Regions from separate parts of the Bradyrhizobium sp. 40 genome, predicted to be linked through region 4. Evidence: predicted binding sites of a transcription regulator. Region 4 holds the regulator's gene; each other region holds the start of a gene.
What was found. The regulator LexA, encoded in region 4, represses DNA repair genes until DNA is damaged. The targets are predictions, from matches to a motif close to TGTTCNNNNTGTGTTCNG.

Region 1 (2,202 bases), 3.3 Mb from region 4:
CCCGGTTCAATCATGACGGCCGCGGCGTACTGGATGCCCCGCCTTCGCGGGGCATGACAGTGTGCCACAATCTCACTCCCCCGCCTGGAGCTTCCGCGGGAACAGCTCGGCAGCGCCGGTCGCTACGAGATGCGGCGCTTCCGGCGCATCGCTCTTGCTGAAATCGAGTTCTTCGATACGCCCGGCGCGTTTCTCGATCTTGTCGGCGGAGATCAGCACCTGCCGCACGTCCTCGTTCGCGTCGGCAAAATGCTTCTGGAGCTTCAGCACGCGATCGCGCAGGCGGCCGAGGTCGTCGCCGAGCTTGATCACCTCGGTGCGGATCTGGTCGGCGGCGTCGCGCATGCGCGCGTCCTTCATGATCTGCTGCATCACCTGGATCGCCAGCATCAAAAGCGACGGCGACACCAGCACGACACGGGCGCGATACGCCTTCTGGATGACGTCGTCGAAACCGTCGTGGATCTCGGCGTAGACCGATTCCGACGGCACGAACATCAGCGCCATGTCCTGGGTCTCGCCGGCGACGAGATATTTCTCGGCGATGTCGCTGACATGCTTCATGACGTCGCCGCGCAGCCGCTGCGTGGCGATGCGCTTCTCCTCGTCGGTGCGCGCGTCATGCAGCGCGGTCATCGCTTCCAGCGGAAACTTCGCGTCGATGCAGAGTGGCCGCTGGTCGGGCAGGAACACGACGCAGTCCGGACGCTTGCCGGTCGAGAGCGTGAACTGGAACTCGTAGGCGCCCTTCGGCAGACCATCCTGGACGATCGCTTCCATCCGCGCCTGACCGAAGGCGCCGCGCGACTGCTTGTTGGCGAGCACGTCGCGCAGGGTCGTCACCTGCGTGGTGAGGTCGGTGAGGTTCTTGTGCGCGCTGTCGATGATGCCGAGCCGTTCGTGCAGCGCGTGCAGGCTCTCCATGGTGTTGCGGGTCGAGTGCTCCATGGACTGGCCGACGCGGTGGGTCACCGAATCCAGCCGCTCGTTGACCGCTCGCGCCATGTCGGCCTGGCGGCCGGCCAGCGTCTGGGTCATGGCGTCGACCCGCCCCGAAGCCTCGCTCTGGGCATGCAGCATCTGGCTGATGCGCTCCTCGAGTTCGTCGGCGCGGATGGCGTTGGCCATCGCGAGTTCCGCCCCGCGCCGCCCGGAGCGCGCGATCACGACGGCGATCACCACCATCAGGATGAGGACCAGGGCACCGAAGCCGATCAGCGCGTCCGCGGTGCGCACCGGCCAGTCGCCGAGCATGAAAATGATCTCGTTCATGCCCCTGCTTCTAGCCGATTCGCTCGGCGACACGAACGAATAGCGAACATTTAGGGTAAATGCCCCGTTAATTTTTATGGTTAACGAAACCCGAAGTTTTATGGTTAGCGGAGGGTTAACGGGGTTCCCGGCCGCATTGACCGCATCGAACGCGCGGCTTAAATCGCGGCCATGGCCCTCAGAGAAATCATCATCCTGCCCGACAAGCAGCTGCGTCTGGTCTCCAAGCCGATCGAGAAGGTCACGCCGGAGATACGAAAGCTTGCCGACGACATGTTCGAGACCATGTACGACGCGCCCGGCATCGGGCTCGCGGCGATTCAGATCGCGCAGCCGCTGCGGCTGATCACCATGGACCTCGCCAAGCCCGACCAGGACGGCGAGACCAAGCCCGAGCCGCGCGTCTTCATCAATCCGGAAATCATCGCCTCCTCCGAGGACCTGTCGGTCTACGAAGAAGGCTGTTTGTCGATCCCCGAATATTACGAGGAGGTCGAGCGCCCTGCGAAGGTGCGGGTGCGCTACACCGATCTCGACGGCAAGGTGCACGAGGAGGACGCCGAAGGCCTCTACGCCACCTGCATCCAGCACGAGATCGACCATCTCAACGGCGTGCTGTTCGTCGACTATCTGTCAAAGCTCAAGCGCGACCGCGTGCTGAAGAAATTCGAGAAAGCCGCCAAGCGCGCGGAGTGAGCCGGGTTCTCTCTCGTCCTCATGGCCGGGCTTGACCCGGCCATCCACGCCTTGCTTGCTTTGTCGCCAAGACCGTGGATGCCCGGGACAAGCCCGGGCATGACGGAGAAACAAGCCTTACCGAGCGCCGCCACATGCCCCTCCGCCTGATCTTCATGGGCACGCCCGATTTCTCCGTGCCGACGCTGCTCGAGCTCGTCGCGCACGGCCATGAGATCGTGGCCGTGTATACGC
Region 2 (2,202 bases), 100 kb from region 4:
ACGCGCATGGAGAAGTCCTGCGCCATCCGGACCATGGCGTCGTAGATCGACTGGTCGCCATGCGGATGATATTTACCGATGACGTCACCGACCACGCGGGCGGACTTGACGTACTTCTTGTCCGGCGTGTGCCCCTGCTCGTTCATCGAGTACAGGATGCGGCGATGCACCGGCTTCAGACCGTCGCGGGCGTCAGGCAGCGCCCGCGCCACGATCACGCTCATGGCGTAGTCGAGATAGGACTTCTTCATCTCCTCGAAGATGGAGACGGGGCGAATATCCGAGGGTTGCGCCGGCTGGTCGCCGGGCTTGTCGTCGTCGTCAGCCAAGGGGAAATCCGGTGAGGTTTTATCTGGGAATCATATAGCGCATCGAGCCTCTGATAACCACCCTCGCGGCGATCTGGGAAGCGCTTTTTCCGCCCATTTTTCCAACAACTTAAGCCCTTGCGATCGGTGTCTTGGACAGCCCCCGTATCGACCTTGCAAAATCGCCGATCACGCGTCGAAAATCGCGCGGCGAGCTTGCCCCGTCAGCGCGCTTGCCAAGCCGCAATCCGAGCTCACCCGAAACATGAAGCGGGCCCGGAAATCCCGAGCCCGTCCTGCCGATTAGTGGGATTTTCTGACACGAGATGAGAAGCGCCGCCCATCCGGCCGGCGCGTCGCATTGAGACTCCGCGTTCTCAGAGCGGGATCGCTCAGAACGGGATATCGTCGTCCATGTCGCTGTTGCGGCCACCGCCGCCAGCGGCAACGGGACGGCGCGGTGCGCTGCTGACCGGACCGGAGGAGCCGAAATCGCCGCCCGGCTCGTCGCCGAAGCTGCCGCCTCCCCCACCGCCGCTACGACCGTCCAGCATCGTCAGGGTCGAGTTGAAGCCCTGCAGCACGACTTCGGTCGAGTACTTCTCGACGCCGCTCTGGTCGGTCCATTTGCGGGTCTGGAGCGCACCCTCGACGTAAATCTTGGCGCCCTTCTTCAGATACTGTTCGGCGACCTTGCAGAGCCCTTCATTGAAGATCACGACGCGGTGCCACTCGGTCTTTTCCTTGCGCTCGCCGGTGGCCTTGTCGCGCCACGTCTCCGAGGTGGCGACGCTCAGGTTGGCGATCGGCCGCCCGTCCTGGGTGCGGCGGATTTCAGGATCCTTGCCGAGATTTCCAACCAGAATGACCTTGTTGACGCTTCCCGCCATCTCCGCTCTCCGCTCCGAATGCCACTGAATTCAAGAAGGCCGGTCCGCTCCGCGCGTTCCGCCGTGCCTGTTGAGGCGACCCTATACGCTCGCCGAACGCTTGCGGACGACGATCAGTCCGTCACCCCTCCGGTTATCCCCACATATAGCATCGACCTCCTGTTCGTTCCAGATTTGTTCTTGGCGAAACCATCGCATCGATGTGTGGCGTCGATCGGCCAATGTAGTGCGGGAATGCGCGCAGCGGTTGGAACCTTTGTAGGTTCCCAAAAACGATGGAAAGTACTTAACATTCAGTAAGTTATGGGTACTCGCAGCGCCCCGTTCTTGTTGCATTTCGGAGACGGACTTTGCCGCCCCGTAGAGCTACGGTTTCCTCGGACTTAGTTCATATGGGCCCTCGCGCCTGATCAGCCGCTTCGGGGAAGAAAGAAGCGGACGAACCTGGGGAGACTGGCAATGAATAAGCTTCTGATTGGTGCAATCGGTGCAGTGGCGATGGGCCTGTCGGCTCCCGCGAGCGCGGCGGATATGGCCGCGCGTCCCTACACCAAGGCCCCCGCGCCGGCGATTGCCACCATCTACGATTGGAGCGGCTTCTACATCGGCATCAACGGCGGCGGCGGCTCAAGCCACACGTGCTGGGACTTCGTCACGCCCGCGACCGGCGTTTTGGTCGGCGAAGGCTGTCACAATGCGACGGGGGGCACCGTCGGTGGCCAGATCGGCTATCGCTGGCAGTCCGCCAATTGGGTGTTCGGTCTCGAAGGCCAAGGCAACTGGGCCGACTTCCGGGGCGACAATGTGAGCACCCTCTTCCCGGGTACCGCTTTGGTGACGGGTGATCGCAACCGTTCCCGCATCGACGCTTTCGGCCTCATCACCGGTCAGGTCGGTTACGCCTGGAACAACGTGCTGTTCTACGTGAAGGGTGGCGCCGCCGTCGTCGGCGACAAGTACGACATCTACGCTGCTACAGGTACGCCCGGCGCGGGCGCGCTGCT
Region 3 (2,202 bases), 890 kb from region 4:
AGTCCGACCAGTGCGTCCCCGGACCCGCTCCCCCCGAGCGGGCGGGGACATAGACTGCAAGTTCGTTAAGAGGCGGAGGCCCATCGACAAAGCGGAACGTGAAGGGGATGACGATTTCGGCAAGGCCCGAGCGCATGAGGTCGAAGCCGGACGAACTCGTCAGAAACGCACGCTTCATCGCCTAAATACTCCAGGCAAAACGAAACGGGCACTGACGACGTCGGCAACTCAACGTCCTCAGCGCCCGCTCCTCGCGAAAAACTTTACTGTTGAAGCTTACTCGTCCGCCGGCTCCTCGCCGTCGGCGTCACGCTCGGGGCTCCCGGCGAGAATCTGCTCGGCGATCAGGCCGGAGTTCTGGCGGATCGAGGTTTCGATCTTGGCGGTGATGTCGGGGTTGGCCTTCAGGAATGCTTTCGAATTCTCGCGGCCCTGGCCAAGACGCTGGCTGTCATAGGAGAACCATGCGCCGGATTTCTCGACGATGCCGGCCTTGACGCCGAGATCGAGGATCTCGCCCATCTTGGAGACGCCCTCGCCGTACATGATGTCGAACTCGACCTGCTTGAAGGGCGGCGCCAGCTTGTTCTTCACGACCTTGACGCGGGTGGTGTTGCCGACAACCTCGTCGCGCTCCTTGATCGCGCCGATGCGGCGGATGTCGAGACGGATGGAGGCGTAGAATTTCAGCGCGTTGCCGCCGGTGGTGGTCTCCGGCGAGCCGTACATCACACCGATCTTCATGCGGATCTGGTTGATGAAGATCACCATGGTATTGGACTTGTTGATGGACGCCGTCAGCTTGCGCAGCGCCTGGCTCATCAGACGGGCCTGCAGGCCCGGCAGCGCGTCGCCCATCTCGCCCTCGAGCTCGGCTTTCGGCACCAGGGCCGCGACCGAATCGATCACCAGCACGTCGACCGCGCCGGAGCGCACCAGCGTGTCGCAGATTTCCAGCGCCTGCTCGCCGGTGTCCGGCTGGGAGATCAGGAGCTCGTCGATGTTGACGCCCAGCTTGCGCGCATAGACCGGGTCGAGCGCGTGCTCGGCGTCGATGAAGGCGCAGATGCCGCCCTTCTTCTGCCCTTCCGCAACCGTGTGCAGCGCCAGCGTGGTCTTGCCCGAGGATTCCGGCCCGTAGATCTCCACGACGCGCCCCTTCGGCAGGCCGCCGATCCCGAGCGCGATATCGAGCCCCAACGAGCCCGACGAGATCGCCTCGACATCCATCGAACGGTCGTTCTTGCCCAGCTTCATCACCGAGCCCTTGCCGAACTGCCGCTCGATCTGGGAGAGCGCGGCGGCGAGAGCTTTACTCTTGTCCATGGAGGATCCTTCGACGATACGCAGGGCAGTGGTGGACATCGGGTCGTGCTCCTTATGACGAGGATTCGCGTGAGGGACAAACGATTGGCGAGGCGGCGCGGCGATAAAAGCAATGTACCCTATTTGTTCTAGGTTCGCAATATGTTCTTTTGGGAATTTGCACGCTGGCTGACGCGCATCAAAGACGGATGACCCGCGCGCCGTCAGAATTCCGTAATCCTGCGGCACCGAACCTTTCGCGGTCTGCGGCCTTCTCTTGGATGAGACTGCAACTCTGGGACTTCCAATCATGACGGAAAATACGCATCACGATACGAGCCGGCGCACTCCGCTGCTGGAGGCCGCGCGGGAGGAACTGAGGAAGTTCGAGCGCAAGGAAAACGAGTTCCGCAAGAAGGATCGCGAAGAGCGTGCCGCCGAACTCCATCTGCCGCTGGACGCGATCAAGGTTCACTAAGGCCGCGGGGACGAGGGCTTAGGAGCTGACAGGCCGGCTGGCTGGGCAGGCGTTCGCCAGCGGCAACGCGCCAGCGACGAGGCCGGAGCGGCGCCATTGATCTCAAAAAGATCGGCACGGGAATCGGGATTCGGATGGCCGTGGAGGCGAGTCCGAGTCGATATGTATCTAATTAATACCAGTAAACCATTGATTGAACGAGAGAATTTTCCGGCGGGCTACTGTGCATGGGGTTGTTTTCGTGTTTTTGAAAGGCGCGCATGGGCCTTTCCACCCCCAGAGCCGTCTCCCGGCACCCAACACCGCCTACAGCAGAACCAGCAACCCGATGCCGATCACCAGCACGACGAAGCCAGCCGCCGTCGCGGCGGCGAATGACCGCTCTACGTTGTCCATGATGCCACCCCGTTGCCGGTGCG
Region 4 (2,202 bases):
AGCCGTCTCACCGAGCGCGACCTCGCGCTCGCCGCCGGGATGAATCATCCGCACCTTGCCGTTTGCGGGCGTCCGAAGGTCGCGATTCTCGCCACCGGCGACGAGTTGGTGATGCCGGGCAGCACGCCCGGCCACGGCCAGATCGTCTATTCCAACGGCTACGCCCTGCACGCGCTCGCCCGCAGCGAAGGCGCCGAGACCATCGACCTCGGTATTGCCGCCGACACGCTGGAGGCCACCACCGCCGGCATCCGCCGCGCCCGTGAGAGCGGCGCCGACATCCTGATCACGACCGGAGGCGCATCGGTCGGCGACCACGATCTGGTCCAGCAGGCACTGCGGGACGAAGGCATCGCGATGGCGTTCTGGAAGATCGCGATGCGGCCAGGCAAGCCGATGATGCACGGGCGGCTCGGCGCAATGGGCGTGATCGGTCTGCCGGGCAATCCCGTGTCGTCCTACGTGTGCGCTTTCCTGTTCATGGTGCCGCTGATTCGTGCCCTGTCGGGCCGTTCAGTGATTCACCATCGCCGTGAGCGCGCCGTGCTCGGCCGCGATGTCAGCGCCAACGACCAGCGCGAGGACTATCTGCGCGCGCATCTGGAGGAGCGTGACGATGGCACACGCGTCGTTCTTCCCGTCAATCATCAGGACTCTTCGCTGCTTGCGAATCTCGCTGCAGCGCAGGTACTTCTCGTGCGCGCACCGTTCGCGCCGAAGGCCGAAGCCGGCACGGCTTGCGAAGTGTTGCGGCTCCCTGTTTGAGCGCCCCGGCAATGCGCGTTCCGCCAACTTTGCTCTGTTCACGGTAAATTAAGCAGTTGCGGAACATGTATCGAACATATAGTGTCCGTTCATGATTTGTTTCGAGCATGTAGCGGCATATTGCCGAATTCAGCGTCTCGGAATCGGACGACATCAACCGGGGGACTTTGGTCGAGATGTTAACGCGCAAACAATACGAGCTTCTGCGGTTCATCAGTGAACGTCTGAAGGAAAGCGGCGTACCGCCCTCCTTCGACGAGATGAAGGATGCGCTCGACCTGCGCTCGAAGTCGGGCATCCATCGCCTGATCACGGCGCTCGAGGAGCGTGGCTTCATCCGACGCCTGCCCAACCGCGCTCGTGCGATTGAAGTCATCAAGCTGCCGGAGCTCCAGGCAGCCGCCGGCAGCCGCCGCGGCTTCACGCCGAGCGTCATCGAGGGCAATCTCGGTAAGGTGCGTGCGAGCTCCAGCCTGCCCGCGGACGAGGGCGAACGTCCCGTCGCGGTGCCGGTGATGGGTCGCATCGCGGCCGGCACGCCGATCGAGGCGTTGCAGACCCGCAGCCATACTATCAGCGTACCGCCTGACATGCTCGGCTCGGGCGAGCATTACGCGCTCGAAGTGCGCGGTGATTCCATGGTCGAGGCCGGCATCCTTGACGGCGACATGGCGCTGATTCAGCGCAACGAGAGCGCCGATACCGGCGACATCGTGGTGGCGCTGATCGACGACGAGGAAGCGACGCTGAAGCGCTTCCGCCGTCGCGGCGCCTCGATCGCGCTCGAGCCCGCCAACGCGGCCTATGAGGTCCGCATCCTGCCGCCCAACCGGGTGAAGATTCAGGGCAAGCTGATCGGGCTTTACCGGAAGTACTGATACCGGGAGTACTTGATACCGGAAGTGCTTGGCGCCGCGCGCGCTTCCGATCGGCATCGCCGGTCAGGGATTGGAGCGGATCATCGTCCGCTCCGGCTGGGTAGTCTTTCTGGTTCTGCACAGACTATCCGGCCCCTCCTTCGGCGCTGGCTCCTCGCGACGCCCACGAAGCGGAACTGGTTCGCGGCGCAAGTGTTCGAGGAAACAGCGGCCAGCGATCAAGCTCGACCGTTGCAGTCAAGCCGGCGATATTCGCGCACGCGCCTCCCGAATGCATCGCAACTCGCTTTGTTCCTATTGAATTCGGGAAAGATAATGTGATCGCGGCTCGCGGAAACCAGCCGCAGATTTGCCCACAACCAAGCAGAGCGTTAATGCATCAACTCTGATAGAGGCCTGCGCCTCGATTAAGAGACGCGGGTTGCTATCCCAGCATGAGGAGCACCCGATGTGTGACTACAGCCTGCATGCCGTCGCGTCGCGCCCCGCCGAAGTCGGCGAGACGATCGTCACGACAAGCTTCCGCGGCACCTCGACGCGCGGCTTCGCCTCGGCAGCC

Region 1: the regulator LexA is predicted to act here: its motif matches at 1,304-1,321, upstream of rmuC (DNA recombination protein RmuC).
Region 2: the regulator LexA is predicted to act here: its motif matches at 1,363-1,380, upstream of IVB40_RS17705 (single-stranded DNA-binding protein).
Region 3: the regulator LexA is predicted to act here: its motif matches at 1,440-1,457, upstream of recA (recombinase RecA).

The regions. Positions count from the first base shown of each region.
Region 1 is NZ_CP064688.1:6,860,295-6,862,496, reverse strand. It holds gene rmuC (DNA recombination protein RmuC) at 73-1,272, opposite strand; gene def (peptide deformylase) at 1,444-1,968, shown strand; gene fmt (methionyl-tRNA formyltransferase) at 2,103-2,202, shown strand, end outside.
Region 2 is NZ_CP064688.1:3,644,914-3,647,115, reverse strand. It holds gene gyrA (DNA gyrase subunit A) at 1-329, opposite strand, end outside; gene IVB40_RS17705 (single-stranded DNA-binding protein) at 701-1,198, opposite strand; gene IVB40_RS17700 (outer membrane beta-barrel protein) at 1,658-2,202, shown strand, end outside.
Region 3 is NZ_CP064688.1:2,653,036-2,655,237, reverse strand. It holds gene IVB40_RS12670 (hypothetical protein) at 1-178, opposite strand, end outside; gene recA (recombinase RecA) at 277-1,365, opposite strand; gene IVB40_RS12660 (hypothetical protein) at 1,616-1,783, shown strand.
Region 4 is NZ_CP064688.1:3,543,117-3,545,318, reverse strand. It holds gene glp (gephyrin-like molybdotransferase Glp) at 1-765, shown strand, start outside; gene lexA (transcriptional repressor LexA) at 942-1,643, shown strand; gene IVB40_RS17220 (hypothetical protein) at 2,092-2,202, shown strand, end outside.